One region of the Rouxiella sp. WC2420 genome, then DNA from elsewhere that is predicted to be linked to it. Evidence: predicted binding sites of a transcription regulator. Region 1 holds the regulator's gene; each other region holds the start of a gene.
What was found. The regulator CRP, encoded in region 1, controls carbon source genes, mostly activating them, when cyclic AMP is high. The targets are predictions, from matches to a motif close to ATGTGANNNNNNTCACAT.
Positions count from the first base shown of each region.

Region 2: a site for CRP is predicted at 3,858-3,875, ahead of yrbN (protein YrbN). Genes of this name have one in related genera too.
Region 3: a site for CRP is predicted at 3,517-3,534, ahead of AB3G37_RS03105 (YjcB family protein). Genes of this name have one in related genera too.

Region 1 covers NZ_CP165628.1:339,575-346,916, forward strand. The annotation lists gene AB3G37_RS01580 (YccS/YhfK family putative transporter) at 372-2,450, opposite strand; gene crp (cAMP-activated global transcriptional regulator CRP) at 2,511-3,143, opposite strand; gene AB3G37_RS01590 (OsmC family protein) at 3,491-3,901, shown strand; gene AB3G37_RS01595 (LysR substrate-binding domain-containing protein) at 3,926-4,834, opposite strand; gene AB3G37_RS01600 (MFS transporter) at 5,025-6,221, shown strand; gene AB3G37_RS01605 (amidohydrolase) at 6,249-7,342, shown strand, end outside.
Region 2 covers NZ_CP165628.1:587,144-594,485, reverse strand. The annotation lists gene AB3G37_RS02910 (HlyD family secretion protein) at 1-489, opposite strand, end outside; gene AB3G37_RS02905 (luciferase-like monooxygenase) at 711-1,748, shown strand; gene AB3G37_RS02900 (DEAD/DEAH family ATP-dependent RNA helicase) at 1,835-3,781, opposite strand; gene yrbN (protein YrbN) at 3,771-3,845, opposite strand; gene nlpI (lipoprotein NlpI) at 3,967-4,851, opposite strand; gene pnp (polyribonucleotide nucleotidyltransferase) at 4,982-7,099, opposite strand.
Region 3 covers NZ_CP165628.1:635,694-643,035, forward strand. The annotation lists gene AB3G37_RS03095 (FAD-dependent oxidoreductase) at 1-380, opposite strand, end outside; gene bglX (beta-glucosidase BglX) at 564-2,876, opposite strand; gene AB3G37_RS03105 (YjcB family protein) at 3,116-3,397, opposite strand; gene AB3G37_RS03110 (DNA-binding response regulator) at 4,117-4,731, shown strand; gene AB3G37_RS03115 (methylated-DNA--[protein]-cysteine S-methyltransferase) at 4,826-5,359, shown strand; gene AB3G37_RS03120 (hypothetical protein) at 6,129-6,308, opposite strand; gene AB3G37_RS03125 (polysaccharide export protein) at 6,734-7,342, shown strand, end outside.

The sequences.
Region 1 (7,342 bases):
CGCGTGGCGTTGGCCACGGCCCTGAGGGCTGCCTTCCCTCGGTCGTGAGCCAAAAACGTCTCCCTCCACTCGCTCAGCGTGGGCCTGATGCCGCCAATCCCACCTTACAAAGAAAACCCGGCAACTTCACGGCGGTCAAGACCCGTTCTTTTAAAGAGCTTTCTTTAATTTTTTTAGATGCTTAGGTTAGTTTTTTTCATTTAAATTTAGAGAGTTAAATTCAGTAGATAGGATGTTTTGATCTTAGTGCAGGTTGCCGGTTAAATGCTCATTGAAATTATTGAACCGGAAAAATTCCTGAGAGCTTATTGAACTTGATTCAAAGTTTATTGACCTTGAAAATGCGATTGCGTCACTCCATAAAACAGCGCTTACTCTTTCACTCTTCTCGTCAACCATATCCCGTGATGCGGCCGTTGTTTCCAGGCGAGGGACGAAATGGTATGCATGGCAGCCAGATGCGACAGCATGCGGCGCAAATGGCGTTCCATCTCGGTGATCGGCATGTCGGAATGCTGCTCCGGCGCGTTAAACAGTGACTTTTCGCTGCTCGGCCCATCATAAATCAGTCGCTGCTGACAGCCTTGCAGCGCGATTTCGCAGGTTTGCAAATACTCGACCGCCAGTTTCGGCGTCAACATGTAATGCTCGCGGGCAAGAATCGTCATCGCGTTGATGTGATCGACGATAAACTGGCTATGAGTTACCCACAAACGCATATCTGACAGATAATCCGAATTAAAACCCGGCTCCTGCATCGCCTGATTCAGCGAGGTGAACAGCTGGTTATGAGCCTGATTGACCTTCATGCGCGCATAGGCCAACTCGGCAGGGTCGGGATTGTCGTGTAAGACTAGCCGAATAGCCTGTTGATCGGTCTCCAGCGCCTGATGGGCGTTGGTCCTGAGCATGCCGCTTTGCCACTGCGGCCACAGCCAAATCGTGCCACCAAACGCCAACGCGCAGCCAATCAGTGTGTCGAACAGTCGCGGCAGCAGGAAATGCGCGCCGTTAAGCGCCAGCAATTGCAGGGTATAAACGGCGGTCACGGTCAGACCAATCATCCCAAGACCGTAGTTTTTACGCAGTACGGTGTAAGAAACCAGTGTGATAATCAGCATGAAAAATAGTGTGATGTTTTGCGGAATTTCTAGCTGCAAAAGCCCCGCAGCGGCAATCAGGCCAATCAGTGTGCCCAATGCTCGGTGCTGGATACGCACACGGGTAGCGTTATAACCATTCTGGCTAACCAGCAGCGTAGTCAGCAAAATCCAGTATGGCTTGGGCAAATTGAAAAATAGCCCCAGACTGCTGCCCAGCGCCAGAATCAGTCCTAAACGTGCAGCATTGCGCAGCGCCGCCGATTTGAAAGATAAATAACTTTTTAGCGCGGGCCAGAACGGCAGGCGATTTTGCGTTTGCATCAGATCGCGACGATACAGCGGGCGCTGGGTGCGCAGCAGGCGAGCGATGCGGCTGAAATGGTAATAGCAGAATTGGCCAACCGGATTATCTCGATAGCGGGAGGAGATTTTTTCCAGCGCCGCCAGCTCGTTGGCCATGGTAAAACGGTCAGAACGGCGATGATAGAGAATGTCTCCGGCTATTACCCGCAGTCGCGTCGCGATAATCTTTGCGTTACGGCGGATAACCGCCTCGGCGTGGCTCTCCTCTACCAGCTTTTGCACCTCTGAAGGTAAATGCAGGCTGACGGTAATATGCTCCTGCAAATCCAGCGCCACCTGAAAACTTCGCAGCAGTCGCTTGTGGTGCTGACGATCGCCGGTCGGCAGCATGTGAATTTGCTGGTACATGGTAGCGATCAGGTCGATAACTTTTTGTTGCCGGTTAAGCAACGGCGGCAGCGCGGTTTCAGGGTCGGTGTGCTGGGTCAGCAGGCTATATTTCGCTTCAAAATAGTCGGCCAGTTCATGGTAAAGCTGGCTGAGAGTTTCGCGCATCGGCTGCTCGTCAGAGAGTCGAAACCAGAACCAGTTAAACAGCCCGTACCACGCCGTGCCGACCACGAACAGCAGTGGAGCCTGCCAGATCGGCACCGCGCCCGCCATACTCAAGGTGAAAATCGCCGCTACCAGTGCGCCGGGCAGCAGGCGAGCATGTAGTGGGCCAATCGCGCCGGTCACGCCAACCAGTAGCGTCAGGCCAAGCATGATCAGCGGCAGCGGCCAATGCCAGTTAATCAGCATCAACTGGAGCAGAACACTGCTTACGGCAAACAGCGAGCCGCCTACAGCAAGGCGTTTGAAAAAACGTTTATGCGGGGTGTCGAGGCCGGAAATATTGCAGCAGGCAGGGACCAGCGCGAACAGCATTCCCATTCTTAACTGACCAAACAGCATGGCGATAGCAATGGGCAGGCAGAGAACCAGCGTTTGTCTCAGCGCGTAGTTAACTTCAGGGTGATAAAAGATTCGTCGCCAAAGCGTCATAATTGAGAGGATACAACAAAAACGGCGCGACAGTTATCTGCCGCGCCGTTTTTAGGACGATTAGCGAGTGCCGTAAACGACAATCGTTTTACCGTGTGCTGAAATCAGACTCTGATCTTCAAGCATTTTTAGAATTCGACCCACAGTCTCGCGTGAACAGCCGACTATCTGACCGATTTCCTGACGGGTAATCTTGATCTGCATACCATCCGGGTGAGTCATGGCATCCGGCTGTTTAGCCAGATTCAGCAGAGTTTGTGCAATGCGACCGGTCACGTCCAGGAAGGCGAGGTTACCCACTTTCTCGGAAGTTATCTGCAGTCGGCTTGCCATCTGTGCGGACAGGCGCATCAGAATATCTGGATTAACCTGGATCAGCTGGCGGAACTTCTTGTAGGAAATTTCTGCCACTTCACAGGCAGTTTTCGCCCTGACCCATGCACTACGTTCCTGACCTTCTTCGAAGAGTCCCAGCTCGCCGATGAAGTCACCTTGGTTAAGGTAGGAAAGTATCATTTCTTTGCCTTCTTCATCTTTGATCAGAACGGCAACCGAACCTTTCACGATGTAGTAAAGCGTTTCGGCTTTTTCACCTTGGTGAATCAGCGTACTTTTAGATGGATACTTATGTATATGACAATGAGACAGGAACCATTCGAGAGTAGGGTCTGTTTGTGGCTTGCCGAGAACCATTAGCTATTATCCTCTTATTATCGCTGCCCAAAATCACAGGGCTTTGAAATCCCTGTTCGGCGATTTTTTACTTCGCGCTCTTTTAGCATATGAACTGACCAGCAATGCTGCAAGCGGCAGGTGGAGTGATTTAAGCTGTAATTTGCCATTATCACCAAGGTTATCCTGTTAACACCTAAAAAACCTAGCCGCAACTTGTTGGAAAGTTTCTTTCGGCTTTGTTTGTAGCACAGGTTTGCAGACGTGTCTTGTGTTGTCTCGCTTCAGCATGACGCGGATCGAGTTACGTTGCCAGTTTCGGGGGTAAAGGGTAGTCTATTTTAAAAATTATGAGCGGAGAAATTCACATGCAGGCACGGGTAAAATGGGTTGAAGGTTTAACATTTCTGGGTGAGTCGGCCTCAGGCCATCAGATTTTAATGGATGGCAATGCGGGTGATAAATCGCCAAGTCCGATGGAGATGTTGCTGATGTCGGCAGGCGGATGCAGCGCCATTGACGTGGTGTCGATTCTGCAAAAAGGGCGCAACGAGATTGTTGGCTGTGAAGTCAAACTGACCTCTGAGCGCCGTGAAGAAGCGCCGCGACTGTTCACTCACATCAATCTGCATTTTATCGTCACTGGTAAAGATTTGACCGATAAAGTGGTTGAGCGCGCGGTAACACTGTCGGCAGAGAAATACTGTTCAGTGTCACTGATGCTGGGCAAGGCGGCGACCATTACCCACAGCTTTGAAGTGATTGACTCACAAGAGTAATCTGCGCAAGCACGACCTCCATCCCTACCACGCAAAACGCTGGCAGTGAACACGGAGTAAATCCAGAAAACGCCGCGCCGTTAAGGTTAGCGGCGTTTTTTGTGAGTATACCAAACAGTATTGCGCGTTCGGCAGACTGTCGATCGGCAGGCGGCACAGCTTGTCTTCGAGGAAAAACGGCGTTGCCATTGCATTGCCCACCACAGAAAGATAATCGGCATTTAGCATCATCATTAGCCCACTGATCAACGAATCAGTGCGGATCGGCGATTGTCCGGCATGGCAGCCATGCTCCTCCAATAGCGCTGCAAGTTGCTGGTAATAGCCCATATCGGTTTCCGGCAGCAGCCAGCTTGCCTCTTTCAACTGATTCAACGACGTGGCCAGTGCCAGCGGGTGCTGTTTACGGGCAATAATACAAAAAGGCGCGTTGAACAGCGGTTCAACCACCATATCTTCTATCGGCAGCCCCGGCCCCAGCGTGCCGATGGCGAAATCCAGACGCCCTTCACGCAGGGCAGGAAGCAGGGTTGAAAGCTGGGTTTCCTTGATGTGCAGCTTGGCCTGCGGGTATTTCGCAGCGAATTCACTGGCAAGAGCCGGGAAAATAGTCAGAGCCAGCAGTGAAGAAAATCCTACCGCCACCGAGCCCTGCGAATACTGATTAATCTGCTGGATTTCATCGGCGGCGCGCTCTAGCTCTTGCAAAATAAACTGCATTCGTTGGGAAAAGGCGCGCCCGGTTTCGGTCAGCGTCATCCCTTGAGAACCGCGCACGATCAGCTGAGTATCGAGAATTTGCTCCAGCTCGCGCAACGTGCGGCTAACCGCAGGCTGCGATTGATTCATGGCTCTTGCTGCACCACGAATGCTGCCACTTTGGATAACCTGCTGAAAAACCTTCAGCTGTTGCAGCTTCGGCAAATATTTCATCGCATACCCCTATCAGTAAAAAGCATCACCCAGTAAAAAATTACATCTTATGGCTGTGAAATAAAACTGCTAGGTTTTTAAGCAGACAGTAAATCACTGTTATAAAAACATAAAAATAAATCAAAGCAAGAGCGTTTCTCTTCTCAGGTCAGGGGTGGCTACTGGGATATAACATTTGAGGATATCAGTTATGAAAAATCGTTCGCTAATGATTTTCTTACTGTTTTTTGGTTATGTTCTGGTTTATCTCGACAAGACAGTCATCGGTTTTGCGCTGTTGCCTATCTCTCGCGAGTTTAATTTACCGCCCCAACAGCTGGGATATATCACCGGCATGTTCTTTTTAGCTTATTCACTGTTCCAGATCCCCTCTGGCTGGCTCAACGATCGTTTTGGTTACAAGAAAGTGCTCGCCTGTTCACTGACTTTGCTCGGCGGTTTTGCCCTGTGTTTTGGCCTGCTGGGATTCGGACTGGGGCTGTTAGTCACTTTCCGTTTCTTGTCGGGAATAGGGCATTCCGGTTATCCCACCTCCTGCGCCAAGTCGGTAGTAGCCAACTTTGCTCTCGAACAACGCACCTTTGCTCAATCGATTTTGTTGTCTTCAGCCGGATTGGCTATGACTCTGGGGCCGCTGCTGGCGGTTTATTGTCTGGCACATTTTGGTTGGCGCGTTTCGTTCTCGACCCTTGGGCTGCTGGCGTTTGTGGTCGCGGCACTGATCCTGTTTCTGGTGCCATCGCCCCCAAAAAGCAGTCTGACCACCGGCTCTCACGCTTCGGCCAGCTATCTCTCTTTGCTGAAGAATCCGATAGTCCTGGTGCTGTTTCTGGCTAACTTCTGCGTCAATATTCCTGCCTATGGATTGATGGCCTGGCTGCCGAAATACCTGGTGCAACAGCGCGGTTTCTCGCTGGAGGTTTCCGGCATGATTGTCGCCATTGGCGGCCTGGGGATTTGGATCTCCTCGCTTTCTACCGGCTGGCTGGTAGGTAAATACCTGCAAGGGCGTGAGCCAAAGGTCATCTTGTATGGATCGCTGCTGAGCGGAATTTGTATCTGGCTGGTGTATGCCTCCAGCTCGATGGTGACGACTTGCCTATTCTTGTTCCTCGGCAATATCTTTCTGATGTCGTCGTTTGTCACTACTTTTACTCTGCCAATGAAACGACTACCCACCAACGTGATGGGCGGAGCTATTGGCCTGCTGAATACCGGCGGCACGCTGGGCGGTTTTGTTGCGCCGATCGTGATGGGTTATTTGATAACGCTGACCCACGGCTATCACTCGACTTTTATCTTTCTGGCGCTGGCAATGTGGGCCTCTGGCCTGCTGATGCTGCCTTTACTTGCCAAAATCCGTCTTGCTGCGCGTGACGCAGCCTAGTTAAACGCACCTTGAGAGGAAGCCAAAATGAGCCACAATTTTGCAGCATTAGTGAGTGAAGTTAACCAGGACGTCCTGCGCTGGCGTCGACATATTCATGCCAATCCCGAGCTCTCCTTTCAGGAGGCAAAAACGGCGGATTATATTGCCGAGCAGCTGTCCGCGATGGCGGGGGTGACATTAAAACGCCTGACGCCGAATAGCGTAATCGCTGAATTGACCGGCGATAAAAATGGGCCGATCTATGCGTTACGTGCCGATATCGACGCCTTGCCTATTCAGGAAGAGACTGACGAAGAATGGCGTTCCACCAACCCCGGCGTGATGCACGCCTGTGGTCACGATGCCCACGCCGCCATGCTGCTGGGCGCGGTGAAGGTGCTGTCACAGTGTCGTTCTTCTTTGAAAGGAACCGTGCGCTTTATCTTCCAGCACGCGGAGGAAGCGCCTCCGGGCGGTGCTCAAGAGTTGGTCAAGCTTGGCGTGCTCGACGGTGTGGACATGATCTTTGGACTGCACGTGTTGCCGAATTATCCGACCGGACAGATTGCGTTGAAAGAGGGCGTATTCAGCGGGTCGAGCGACAATTTTGACATCCTGCTCAAAGGGCGTGGCGGCCACGGCTCGATGCCGCACATGTGTATCGATCCGGTGACCATCGGCGCAGAAATGGTGACGGCAATGCAGCAGATTGTCGCGCGCAAGCTGGACCCGCTGCACGCGCCAGTGTTGACTGTTGCCGTGTTTCAGGCCGGCGAGGTGTATAACGTGATCCCTGATACCGCACGTCTGGCGGGGACGCTGCGCACTCACAGCGCTGAAGTTCGGGCCAGGGTTCCGTTGCTGGTGGAACAAACCGTCAAAGGGATTGCCTATGCCCACGGCGCAGAAGTTGAGGTGAAATGGACTAAAGGCTATGCCATCGGCAATAACCATCCTGAAGCCTGCGCCATTGCTCGCCGCGTCATTAAACAGGAAAGAGGCGCAGAGGCATTCATTGAGGTGACTTCGGCGATTTATGGCAGTGAGGATTTCTCGTCGTATCAGGAAAAAATTCCAGGCTGCTTCGTGTTTATCGGCAGCGGTAACGAGAGCAAAGGGGCGACTCACGGTGTGCATCA
Region 2 (7,342 bases), 250 kb from region 1:
ATTTGCTTTGGCGACCTGGACCTGTTGGAAGGCACTGTCGCGAGATTCACGCGAGTCTTCCAGATCAGAAGCCGAAATATAGCCTTTAGCGGCAATACTCGCATTTCGATTATACAGATCACGAGCGTTTACATACGCCGCCTGCGACTGGGCCAGCGTAGCTTTCAGATTACGAATGCTCTCCTCACGCGTTCCGTTCAACGAGAGATCCAACTGAGCCTTGGCCTGATCGCGCGAGGCCTGCAGGGATCGCAACTGGGCCATCAGCTCTGGGCTGTCGAGAGTAATCAGCAACTGCCCGGTTTTAACATCATCCCCGCGCTGCACGTGACGCTCTATAATTCTGCCTTTGGCTTTCGACGCGACGATCACCTCAGGGGCATCGACCTCACCCTGCAATAATAAAGACTGATTACTGGCGCGAAACAATACGGCAAGAGAGATAACAACAGCGACCAAAAGTAACGTGAGCAGGACTCTTTTATTCATCTTTCTCTTACCTTTTAACCTATTTAATGTGTCTATTTTTAGCACATAATATAGTAGTCGATAAGGCATTGAATTGTGCATGGTTACTACAGAATTCGCCCATTTAGAACGATCTACCGCTCAAATAGCGTATTCAGGCGGCAACAAATGATTAATACTGATTTTTATCATTAGCTGGCAAAGATTTAACTTTCGTCAGAGATTACAAGGTGAATAAAAATATGTCTGAAGCGAACGCTAATAGCATTGCTGTACCTTTCTCTGTGCTCGATCTCGCCCCGGTCCCTCAGGGCAAGTCCCCGGCAAACGCTTTCCAGTGCTCTCTCGAGCTGGCACAACATGCCGAAAAATGGGGCTACCAGCGTTACTGGTTAGCCGAGCACCATAACATGACCGGTATTGCCAGTGCGGCAACCTCAGTGCTGATTGGCTTTATTGCCGCCGGTACCAAAAGTATTCGCATTGGATCAGGCGGTGTGATGCTGCCAAACCATTCTCCTCTGGTGATCGCCGAGCAGTTCGGCACGCTGGCCACGCTTTATCCTGACCGTATTGATCTCGGTTTGGGTCGCGCGCCGGGTACCGATCAACGCACAATGATTGCTTTGCGCCGGAATATGTCGGGGGAGATTGATAACTTCCCGCAGGACGTGCAGGAGCTGCAATATTATTTCGACGACGTTAAGCCCGAACAGCCGGTGCAAGCCGTGCCTGGTCAGGGACTTCACGTGCCAATCTGGTTACTGGGTTCAAGCCTTTACAGTGCTCAACTGGCCGCCGCGCTGGGCCTGCCTTTTGCCTTCGCTTCACACTTTGCCCCTGACATGCTCTATCAGGCGTTAGCGATTTATCGCAGCAAGTTCAAGCCTTCCGCCCAATTGCAAAAACCGCATGCGATGGTATGTATCAACGCCATTGCCGCCGATACTGACGAAGAAGCACGCCGGATGTTTACCTCCAACCAGCAACAGTTTATCAATCTGCGTCGTGGTAAACCGGGCAAGCTGCCGGCTCCGGTCGACAATATTGAAAGCCTGTGGGCGCCGCAGGAACGTTTTGGCGTCGATCAGGCTCTTCGCCTGTCGGTAGTGGGTAATAAAGAAACTATTCGTCAGGGCCTGCAGGCAATCCTGCGTGAAACTGACGCCGACGAGCTGATGATTAACGGCCAGATTTTTGATCACACAGCGCGTTTGCACTCGTTCGAAATTGTTTCACAGCTGCAGGGTGAAATAGTAAAACCGGCACGCATCGATTAAACGTTGCCGTTTTCAGCGTATAAAAAAACCAGCCCGAAGGCTGGTTTTTTATTGCTCATCTATCACACGCCTCGCGGCCAGATAGATTATGCGTCGGTAGTGCGACGTGGGGTACGGCTTGGTGGACGACGATCGCCCGCTGCCGAGTTACCGCCTTCACGACGCTCACCGTTAAATGGACGGCCACGGCCTGCGCCAGCACCTGCTCCACCTTCACGACGATCACCGCTGAAAGAACGCGGAGCACCGTTACCGCGACGCTCACCTCCAGCACCGGCTGGACGCTCACGACGATCGGATTGTGGTACTGCATCGCCCATCAACTGCATGTTCATCGGCTTGTTCAGGATACGGGTACGGGTGAAATGAGACAGAATTTCGCCCGGCATACCTTTAGGCAGCTCGATAGTTGAGTGGGTACCGAACAGCTTGATGTTACCGATGTAACGGCTGCTGATATCGCCTTCGTTAGCGATAGCGCCAACGATGTGACGAACTTCAACACCATCATCACGGCCAACTTCAATGCGGTAAAGTTCCATTTCGCCAGCGTCACGACGTTCACGACGTGGAGCGCCATCACGCGCAGGACGATCGCCATCACGTGCCGGGCGGTCGCCGCGAGCAGGACGGTCACCACGAGCCGAGCGATCACCACGGTCAGCACGATCTTCAAATTCGCGACGCGGTGGACGGCTTTTGAAGATTGGGTCAGCGGCAACAATCAGAGGACGTTCGCCCTGAGCCATTTTCAGCAGTGCTGCGGCCAGAGTCTCAACATCCAACTCTTCTGCAGGTTGCAGTTGAGCCAACAGCGCACGGTACTGATCCAAATCGCTGCTTTCAAGCTGCTGCTGAACTTTAGCGGCAAACTTGGCCAGACGGCGTTGACCCAGCACTTCTGCAGTTGGCAATTCCACTTCTGGAATAGTCAGCTTCATGGTGCGTTCTACGTTGCGCAGCAGGCGACGTTCGCGGTTCTCTACGAACAGCAAAGCGCGACCAGCACGGCCTGCACGGCCGGTACGGCCGATACGGTGAACGTAAGATTCTGAATCCATTGGGATATCGTAGTTAACAACCAGGCTGATACGTTCAACGTCCAGACCACGTGCTGCCACGTCGGTTGCAATCAGAATATCCAGACGGCCATCTTTCAGACGTTCCAGAGTCTGCTCACGCAGAGCCTGGTTCATGTCGCCGTTCAGTGCTGCAGAGCTATAACCACTACGCTCCAGCGCTTCAGCTACTTCCAGAGTTGCGTTTTTGGTGCGAACAAAGATGATAGCTGCGTCAAAATCTTCTGCTTCCAGGAATCGAACCAGTGCTTCGTTCTTACGCATACCGTGTACAGTCCAGTAACTCTGGCTGATGTCAGGGCGAGTAGTGATGCTCGACTGGATGCGAACTTCCTGTGGATCTTTCATGAAGCGACGAGTAATACGACGAATCGCTTCTGGCATGGTTGCAGAGAACAGCGCGGTCTGATGTTCAGCCGGGATCTGCGCCATGATAGTTTCTACGTCTTCGATGAAGCCCATACGCAGCATTTCATCGGCTTCGTCGAGCACCAGGCCGCTCAGGTTAGAGAGGTTCAGAGTGCCACGTTTCAGGTGGTCAAGCAGACGACCAGGAGTACCCACAACGACCTGTGGACCCTGACGCAGAGCGCGCAGCTGCACGTCATAACGTTGGCCGCCGTATAGTGCAACAACGTTCACGCCGTGCATGTGTTTAGAGAAATCGGTCATCGCCTCAGCAACCTGAACCGCCAGTTCGCGGGTTGGTGCCAAAACAAGAATTTGTGGTGCTTTCAAAGAAGCATCAATGTTGTGCAACAGTGGCAGCGAGAATGCTGCAGTTTTACCGCTACCGGTCTGAGCCATACCCAGAACGTCACGGCCGCTCAACAGGTGAGGAATACACTCAGCCTGGATCGGTGATGGTTTTTCGTAACCCAGATCGGTAAGGGCAGAAATGATCGGAGCAGACAGCCCCAGGTCAGCAAAAGAGGTTTCAAGCTCAGTAGTCATGTACACGTGCCTCATTAATAATGGCAGCCAGTCTACATAACTCGTCGAGAAAATTTTCAGTCATTTTCATTGAAAAGTGTGAACCGGCTCAAATTAGTTTATAAAACGAACAAAGCAACCCTCGCCCGTTAAGGCGATTAAAAATGGCATAGGCCATGGTTAATCAGGCTGATTAGTGTCGTCAGCTATTGCTGGTCCGATTCTGATAGGTCGTCTTGCTCTTGGCCCAATAGCGCCAATTCCAACAATGCATAGCGGTGCTCAACAAAGTTGTGGACATTGTTAGCTACCGTCAGTTTGAACAGAGCAGAAGCGCTGTCCTTGTCCCCCAGACTTAGGTAATGCTTACCTAAATAGAAGTCAGTTTCACTGAGATGCTCAGCGAGCGAAGTGTTATCCGTTGCTTCTGCCTTCAGGCGGTCCATCAGCGTGGATTCGCTGATTTTGCCAAGGTAGAATTCGACGATATTCCATCCCCATTGCCCTCTGTCCGCTTTGTCATAACGCTGCTGGAGCGCTACTTCGGCATTCTTGGGATTGATTTCTCTTTCCACAAGATATAGCCATAACGAACGGAAGGGATCATTTGGATCGTCTCGATAAAACGCCTGCAAATCATCCTGCGCTAGCGGATATCTGCCACCGTAATACAGGGCGATACCGCGATTTAAACGCGCGTAATTGTAAGTTGGATCAAGCTCTAGTACAGAATCAAACGCTTCATAGGCGGCATCGTAGTTGCCGGCCTGCGTTAGGTAAATCCCCAGGTAGTTAAAAACTTCTGGCATATCAGGACGAATAGACAGCGCTTGTGAAAAATCATTTCGCGCCAGTGCTCTTAGCCCAAGACTATCATACAGCACACCGCGCTCATATAATAGCTGTGCGCGCTCATCATCTGTTAATGAACGGCTGGCAAGTATTTGTTCCATTCGAGCCAGGATAACTTCCTGCTGCAAAGTTGGCTGCAGCGGGATCGCCAGCACCTCGTTTTTGCGCCAGTCATGGTTGCTGCATCCTGCCAACAAAAGTGTTGTCGCAACATAACAACAGCGCAAGAAAGGCTTCATTTCAACTCCCGAAGACAAACATTGGACAAACTTCCTGTTATCCGCTTGCTTAGCATAAGTGCTTCCTGCACTCATGATACGAACAGCCCCCGGCAGAAATACCGGGAGACTGTAAACTACAGGTTACAGATTACTCTGCTGCTGGCTCAGCTGAATCTTCAGATGGCGTGGTCGCTTCTTTAATACTCAAGCGCACACGGCCCTGACGATCAACTTCCAGAACCTTAACCGGTACTTCCTGGCCCATGGTCAGATAGTCAGTTACTTTCTCTACGCGTTTGTCAGCGATTTGAGAAATGTGAACCAGACCTTCTTTACCGCCACCAATGGCAACGAATGCGCCAAAGTCAACGATACGGGTAACTTTACCCTGATAGATGCGGCCAACTTCGATTTCAGCAGTGATCTCTTCGATACGACGGATAGCGTGTTTCGCTTTCTCGTTATCGGTTGCAGAGATTTTCACGGTGCCGTCATCTTCGATTTCGATGGTAGTGCCGGTTTCTTCGGTCAGCGCACGGATTACAGAACCACCTTTACCGATGACGTCTTTGATTTTGTCAGCGTTGATTTTGATGGTGTGAATACGTGGAGCAAACTGAGAGATATCGCCGCGAGATTCGCTGATTGCCTGGTTCATCACGCCCAAAATGTGCAAACGTGCACCTTTGGCCTGGCTCAGGGCAGCCTGCATGATTTCGCGGGTGATACCCTCGATTTTAATATCCATTTGCAGAGCAGTGATACCTTCGCTGCTGCCTGCTACTTTGAAGTCCATATCACCCAGGTGGTCTTCGTCACCCAGAATGTCAGACAGAACAACAAAGTTTTCGCCTTCTTTAACCAGACCCATCGCGATACCCGCAACGGCGGCTTTAATCGGCACACCTGCATCCATCAGGGCCAGTGATGCGCCACAAACAGAAGCCATTGAAGATGAACCGTTAGATTCGGTGATTTCAGACACTACACGCACGGTGTACGGGAAATCTTCGAATTTAGGCATTACTGCCAGCACACCACGTTTCGCCAAACGGCCATGACCGATTTCGCGACGCTTCGGTGAACCTACCATGCCGGTTTCACCAACAGAGTATGGAGGGAAGTTGTAGTGGAACAGGAAGGTGTCAGTTTTGGCACCCATCAGTTCGTCAAGGTTCTGTGCATCACGGGTAGTACCCAGAGTTGCAGTAACCAGAGCCTGAGTTTCACCACGGGTGAACAGTGATGAACCGTGAGTACGTGGCAACACGCCAGTACGAACGTCCAGACCACGGATCATGTCTTTTTCACGGCCATCGATACGCGGTGCGCCACTCAGAACACGGCTACGCACAACGTTTTTCTCGATTGAGCCCAGCAAATCAGAGATTTCGCCAGCGTCCAGCGTTTCGTCTTCAGACAGCAGGGAGGCAGTCACTTCGTCTTTGATCACGTTAACGCGAGCGTAACGCTCTTGCTTGTCGGTGATACGGTAAGCGTCGCCCAGCAGCGCTTCAGATTTAGCAGCAATGCGAGCGTGCAGCTCGGCATTAACAACTTCTGGCTGCCAATCCCACTTAGGTTTGCCAACTTCTGCAACCAGTGAGTTGATTTCATTGATAACGATTTGTTGTTGATCGTGACCGAATACGACTGCGCCGAGCATTTGCTCTTCGCTCAGCACTTCAGCTTCGGACTCAACCATCAGAACAGCGCCCTGAGTACCTGCAACGACCAGGTCCAGTTTGCTTTCCAGCAGTTCGTCAGCGGTTGGGTTCAGAACGTATTGGTTATTGATATAACCCACGCGTGCAGCACCGATTGGGCCATTGAATGGAATACCAGACAGGCTCAATGCCGCAGACGCACCAATCATCGCAACGATATCCGGGTTAACCTGTGGGTTCAGGGAAACTACAGTGGCAATAACCTGAACTTCATTCAGGAAGCTATCTGGGAACAGTGGACGGATTGGACGGTCGATCAAACGAGAAGTCAGAGTCTCGCCTTCGCTTGGGCGTGCTTCACGACGGAAGAAACTGCCCGGAATTTTACCGGCAGCGTATGTACGCTCCTGGTAGTTTACAGTCAGAGGGAAGAAACTCTGGCCTGGTTTAGCTTTTTTCTGGCCAACAACGGTAACGAATACCGCGGTGTCATCCATGCTAACCATAACAGCAGCAGTGGCCTGACGAGCCATCATACCGGTTTCGATGGTCACGGTATGTTGACCGTATTGGAACTTACGAACTGTCGCTTTAAGCAATGTAATATCCTTTTCTGGTGACGCGCAGCTGTTATGACAGCAGTTCACGTCAATATATTCTGAACTTCACACTACATCCTCGCGACTAATGACAATCCTTAACCCGCCTATTGGGATTAAAGTCTCTCATTAGCCGCGCGAACCTCTGTAACGGAAGATCTCGCTATCGAACACTTTGTTTTTAAAACTCTACTTTTTTATAAGACGTAATTTATAACACTTCGTTTATAAAACTTCATTTAT
Region 3 (7,342 bases), 300 kb from region 1:
GCCTGGAGAGCGGAAGGGGCCACGGGATCGGGCTGGTAGCTGTAACGGCCAGCATGCAGGATTTGCAGCGCGATTTTGCCTCCAGCGGCGTGAACCGCCTCGGTGACCACCAGATGATGGGCAATTTGCGCTGGCTGATTGAGTACTGACCCTCCACGATAGACCACACCCTGTTCATTCGGGGCTATGCCGCCGGTGACGATGAGGCCCACGCCAGCCGCGGCACGCTCGGCATAGAAAGCGGCCAGGCGCTGTGGGCCGTCGCTTAGCTCTTCCAGTCCGGTATGCATTGACCCCATCAATACTCGATTTTTTAATTGAGTAAAACCTAGGTCGAGAGGAGCCAGTAAATGAGGATAGGGGACGGATTGATTATGCATGACGTACTCCATCAAAAAGATCCGCAGACTCAGTTATCACCAAGTGGTCGGATGAGATGAAGTTAACTCTATCGCCATCGCGGTGGCTTTCAAACACAGGCCGCTGCGGATGTGACAGCTATCATAAATTATTCTGTTAAAGGGGGCCTCTCAAACACGGGTGGCTTGAGAGGCTGGAGGCCATTAAAGCAGCAGGAAGCTGCTTTCTTTGACATTCAATGAGTCCAGTCCGATGAATACATTAAATTTACCGGCCTGCGACGCCCATTTAAGCTGATTGTCGAAGAAACGCAGATCCTTCTCTTGCAGAGTAAAGGTTACGCGCTTTTCTTCACCAGGTTGCAGATAGACTTTCTCGAAACCTTTCAGCTCTTTAATCGGGCGGCTGAGAGAGGCCGTCACATCTTGGGTATAAAACTGAACGATAGTCGCACCGGCAACCTTACCGGTGTTTTTCACCATCACGCTGGCCTTGATATCGCCGGTACGCGAGAGGGTGGTGGAGGACAGGCTGACATCAGAAACGGAGAAATCGGTATAACTCAGGCCATAGCCAAACGGGAATAGCGGGCCGTAGGCGGTATCAAAATAACGTGAGGTGTACTTGTCCGGTTTTTGCGGATTGAACGGACGGCCAGTGTTGAGTTCACTGTTATAGATAGGGATTTGGCCGACATCGCGCGGGAAAGTCATCGGTAGCTTGCCCGAAGGATTGTAATCGCCAAACAACACATCGGCGATGGCGTGGCCGCCTTCTGTGCCGCTATACCAGGTTTCCAGCATTGCGTTGGAGATGTCGTTTTCCCAGCTCAGGGTCAACGGGCGTCCGTTCATCAGCACCAGCACCAGCGGCTTACCGGTGGCTTTCAGAGCTTTGATTAGCGCCTGCTGTGCTTGCGGAATATCGATATTGGTGCGGCTTGAGGCTTCGCTGGACATGCCCTGAGATTCACCAACAACCGCGACGATGACATCGGCCTGGTCAGCGGTTTTCACCGCTTCGTCAATCATCTGCTGTGGCGTGCGAGGATCGTTGACGACCGCTTTGTCATAAGAGTTCAGGAAATCGTAAATCGCTTTGTCATTGGTAATATTCGAGCCGCGAGCGTACAGCAAGGTGGCTTTATTGCCGAGTGCATCCTGCATACCTTTCAGCACGGTAACCGACTGTTTTGCAACGCCTGCAGCCGACCAACTCCCCATCATGTCGCGCTGGCTGTCTGCCAGTGGGCCAATCAGCGCAATAGTGCCTTTCTTTTGTAGCGGTAAAATGTGATTGTCGTTTTTCAACAATACCAGCGTGGTGCGAGCCACTTCCCGCGCCTGTGTACGATGCAGACGGCTTTCGGCGTTGGTATTGGCAGGGTCACTCGAGGCCGGGCCGAGATGGCGATAAGCATCGGCAAACAGGCCCATATCCCACTTGGCAGTTAATACATCACGCACTGCGCGGTCGATATCCTGCCGAGAAACTAATCCATCCTTGAGGAGCCCTTTAAGATATTTGCCGTACATGTTGTCGGCCATATCCATATCCACCCCGGCTTTCAGCGCCATGGCAGCGGCCTGACGATCGTTTTCGGCTACTCCATGTTTAACCAGCCCGCCAATCGCTCCGTGATCGCTGACTGTCAGTCCGTGGAATTTCCACTGGTCGCGCAAAATATCCTTCAACAGCCAGGTATTGGAGGTTGCCGGAACGCCGTTGACCGAATTCAGAGCGACCATCACCCCGCCTGCTCCGGCATCAAGCGCGGCTTTATAAGGCGGCATATAGTCGTTAAACATGCGCGACAGGCTCATATCGACAGTGTTGTATTCACGACCGCCTTCCACTGCACCATACAGGGCGTAATGTTTAACGTTAGCCATGATGTTGTCAGGAGCCGAAGGGTCATTGCCCTGATAGCCTTTTACCGTAACGGCAGCCATGAGTGAGGTCAGATAAGTGTCTTCGCCAAAACCTTCCGACACGCGGCCCCAGCGGGGATCGCGGGTGATATCCACCATGGGTGAGAAAGTCATGTTGAGTCCGTCCGCAGCAGTTTCTTCTGCCGAGATGCGGGCACTTAGGGCTACTGCATTAATATCCCAGCTGGCGGCCAATCCCAAACTGATGGGGAACACGGTACGCTGGCCATGGACAACATCATAGGCGTAAAACGGTGGGATCTTCAGGCGGCTATACTGCACCTGATCCTGCATGGCGCGAATATCGGGTTTCGTTACCGTGTTGAACACTCCGCCCACTTTATCGGCGCGAATGTCAGCCATAATCTGTTGTTTTGGATTATCCGGCCCGACGCTGACCAGATTAAGCTGGCCGATCTTTTCGTCCAATGTCATTTTATTCATCAGACTGGAGATAAAGGCGTCTCGCTGTTTCACCTGTAATTGGGGAATATTGGCAGAGGCGGGTGTTGATGAAATATTTTGAGCATAGAGCGGCGAGCTAAACATCAAAAATGCTGCACTGAGTAAATAATGCTTTTTCATTAAATATCCTAGATCTAAACACCGGCCTACCGACAAAAATACTCAATTATTGCAGGCAAACTTAGAAAGATTTTTTATGGTAATTAGAAGAAGAATTTAATAGGGAGCTGGGGGAATGGCAATGTATATATTGGATAAGCATAGGATTAATCACGGTATCACACATTCAGTCGAGTGTTTTGATACCGCAATAGTCTGGCAATAGCGGGAATAGCTAAGTGACGCGTCAGAGGTTTGCGTTATGGCATCGGCCAATTGGTTGGCGTTTTACTCATCACATCGATAAATACGTCTTTCGAGGCCAACCAGAAATGCGTCATCGCTTCAATACTCAAGTTCATACCCATTAATCCCATGACAAACCAGAACGTCATCGACAGGCCAAGGCCACTGCATACAAATGCCAGGGTATTCTTACTGGTTTGACGGCAAACTACATTGAGTTGGCTGGCGAAAAACATCATAAAGGCGCTCAGTAATTCCCAGCGCATCATCATGAAACCAGTAGTCAGGGTATTCATCGGTTCTCATTCCTTAGTGCAATCAATCTTTTACGCTTACTAAACGGCATAATTCCATGGCAAAGCCATGAATTTAAATAGGTAATGGTAGAAGTTTGGAAAAGTTAAATGGTGTCAAAGTGTGATTCAGGTCACATTATATCATCTGTTTTTAGAATTGTGCAAAAAACAATCTGGAATAATAACCGACATAAATCGTCTAAAAGTTATTAAAAAATGCACCTTATACTTTTTTAACGAAAATTTAACTGAGTTGGTCAAACTGATTACGGGTGATAGCCTAAGAATTTTCTCAACATCGGTGGCAGTAGTTTGGATTCTCTTTAGGCCAAAGATTTGTGAATGAGTAAGTAAATTTATGAAATGGAGCCGATTAGGTCTCAAATTCAAGGGATTTGACTAATTTATAACTATAAAGCATAAGTTTTTTTTGAGTGGTTTTAGGTTGCAACGCAATTACTAAGAAAAATCCTAGTCATACCTTATGGATTTAGTCACTATTTTTGCATGAAATTTAAGCAATATCTGGCTGCGGGATTTAAAGTGCCAGATGGAAGTTTTGATAAATATTAAAAGTCGATATAAAAAATGGCTATAAGCGCTTTTTTTCGGGTGTTTACGTCTTAATTCAAATTTAATGAATTAAGCCTATTCATGATGTGCGCCTAAAATTATATTTTTAAGGGCCGTTAGGATGACTCTTTATATTTAAGGGAACTATGAAAAACTTGGTCTTAATGGAACCGCATTCCTTTACCTGTATGGCTATTAGAACGCTCATTCCTGAAGATGTAAAAATCAGAGGCGCGCTAAAAGGTTATCCTCCGCTACAGTCTATGCTTGATGCAGAAATGATCGATATTGTCATTATGGAAATATACGATACGAATTTATTTCCCATGGATGGTATAGACTTTATACGACGCAATGCACACCATTGGAATCGTGTAACACTGATTATTTGTACGGATGTTGATAATATTTTTCTTATCAAAGAGTTAATGAAGTGTAAGGCCCGCGTTCTTATATCTAAAAAAGATGACATTGCTTCTATTCAGCACGCTATCGATAAAGGCATTTCGGGTGATTATTACTGTAGCTCTAACTTACTTGCTGTTGTTAATGCTGATAATAATCAGCTGTCTTTAACCTCAAGCGAGCTGAGGGTGATGTCATTATTATTGAATAACAATACGCCGATTGAAATATCAGAGTATCTTGGCGTCAGCTATAAAACGGTACAAACGCATAAAAGAAACGTTATGCAAAAATTGGGTGCGAGAAATAGTTTTGGATTATTAAAAATAGGCTATGAGTACAAGGCTAAATTATAGTATTGCGTAATCTTCACCAGCCTGGGTGTTTCCCCACCATTCTATAATCCTTATACTGAGGGAAGTGACCAGGCTGCCTTAAGGACGTGAATAAATGGAATGCACATTCAAACTGATGCCGTCTCCTGTCGGGATGCTAACTTTGATAGCCCGAGGAAATGCTCTTGCCGCCGTGCTTTGGGAACATGAGCGAAAAAATCGCGTCCGGCTTGGTGTGTTAACAGAAGACAGCTCCCATCCAATATTGCTTGAAACCGAAAATCAGCTGAACGAATATTTTTCCGGAACTCGGACTCAGTTTCAGCTGGATCTGGATTTTCAAGGCACTGAATTTCAAAAGCAGGTCTGGCAAGCCCTGCTAGACATTCCTTATGGTGAAACCCGCAGTTACGGTCAAATTGCCTTTTCCCTGGGCAATCCCAAGTCAGTTCGCGCCGTGGGGGCTGCCAACGGCCGGAATCCGATTTCTATTATTGCCCCCTGCCATCGAGTGATTGGTGCTTGCGGATCATTGACTGGTTTTGCTGGTGGTCTTGAGGCAAAAGCCTTTTTATTGACTCTTGAAGGGCATAATTTTTCCAAATCGGATCAGACTGCGCTTGCCTATCAAACCGAGCTGCCTTTTTAATGGCATCCAGGACATCTTGCGTATTATCGCGTTATATAGACATCGTTTTACTGTTAAATTTTACTTATGCTAATGTGTTTTTCTGTCGGCTGATGCTAATGGATGATCATGTTATTTCATAATAAATTTATGATGATAAGAAAATCCGGTTTAATCCTATCGTTAAAAATCCTAAAACTTGGTTAACTGAGTGTGCTTGGACAATAGATAACAATTGTCTAGTCTGAAATGTAGGGCTCGAAAGAGTTTTTGCGTAGCTTGCGGCAAAAATTATGTCATTTTCAGATAGTTTCATTATATTCTGATAGGCAAGTAAGTCATTGTATCAAAAATGGGTCTTTCTGTTTTCTTCGATTTCTTCGCGAGTGTTGCTGTTTGTTAAGAGGTCAGGATAGTGGCTCATGCCAAAAGGGATTTTTTTAGGCCGATACCACACTATAAATTAGGATATTTGTTGGTTTATTACTCTATTGCCAGAACAATTATCCTACGATTGACGGGCAAGGAGCCCACAGTGCTATGGTTGCTGCTAAGCCATGGCGGTAGCGTGCTTATAAAACGCGTCAATAAAAACTGTATGTTGAAAAATCTGTAGTCTCATCACCCGCCTGTGGCATTATCATTGTCAGGATTTCTTTTGTCTCAGCTTGGCCGTGTGCAAAGATTTAGTTCGATGACACCTACAAGTTTCAAACGTTGAGCTATTTGTTAGCCATTTAGACGACCGGGATGAATGACTCAGCGTAAATTGCCCTATCTTTTATCTGCATTAAAGGAAAGAGAGCAACCTGATGGCAAAAACAGCGGCGATAAAACGAGCTCCTTCAAAAACTCTTTTTTCTGAGATATGCAGCCTTGCCTTCTTGTTGACAGGTAGCGCCTCAGCAATCCGATCGCTGCAACACATCAATGATTCGCGCACAAATTTTCCCTGGTTAGCCGCCTGCATTATTATCCTGCAACGGATTATCAGTGTTATCGGTGAGAAGCTGATCAGAGTGGGAAGTCAAAAAAAGATCAGCTATCTTTTACTTTGAGACGACTAGTTTTCAGATTTGTAATTACGGCTGCGTTGTCCTTATTTATCATAATAGTTATTATCGTCAAAGTTATCGACTTGATGAGGCAATCAAGCTGAAGGCATCATGGCTTGGTTGAATAGAGCTATATCTTGCTGTAAGCCAATCAACCTGCGACAGTGGTAACCCGATGAAGAAAAAAGTAACAGTAATATTGTTGGGGCCAGTGCTAAATTGGATTTACCTTTAGACCTCTAAGCTACCTGGTTATGTAACGTGGTCGGGCAATAAAATAGGGGATATGGGTGATAGCGCGTCCTTTCCGTAACTTGACTCTAACTTTGAACAAATTTCAATGACAAAAAAATATGCATTCAAGTTGACAGCGATGGCTGTTTTTATAGGACTTCTCAGTGGTTGTACGATAATTCCTGGTCAGGGTTTAAGCACTCTTGGCAAAAATGAGGTTAAGCAACCTGACAGCGGAACAGACTGGGATTCCAAAATTAATGTCTATCCGATGACACCGCAACTGGTAGCCAAGTTGCGTGCAGCGCCTGTCGTGGCAAGACCGAACCCTGAATTAGATGCATTGCTGAGCCGTTATCAATATCGTATCGGTGTTGGTGATGTTTTGAATATTACTGTGTGGGATCACCCCGAGCTAACTACTCCCGCGGGCACTTATCGCAGCGCTGCCGAAAGCGGTAACTGGGTCGGTGCAGACGGTAATATCTTCTATCCTTACATTGGTAGTGTTTACGTAGTGGGTAAAACTATTGATGAAGTTCGTCAAGAAGTCGCCAAGCGCCTTGTGACTTATATTCAAAGCCCGCAGGTTGACGTTAGTGTTGCCGCTTTCCGTTCGCAGAAAGCCTATATTTCAGGTGAGGTGACAAAATCTGGTCAGTTGCCAATTTCGAACATACCGTTGACGGTGGTTGATGCAATAAATGATGCGGGT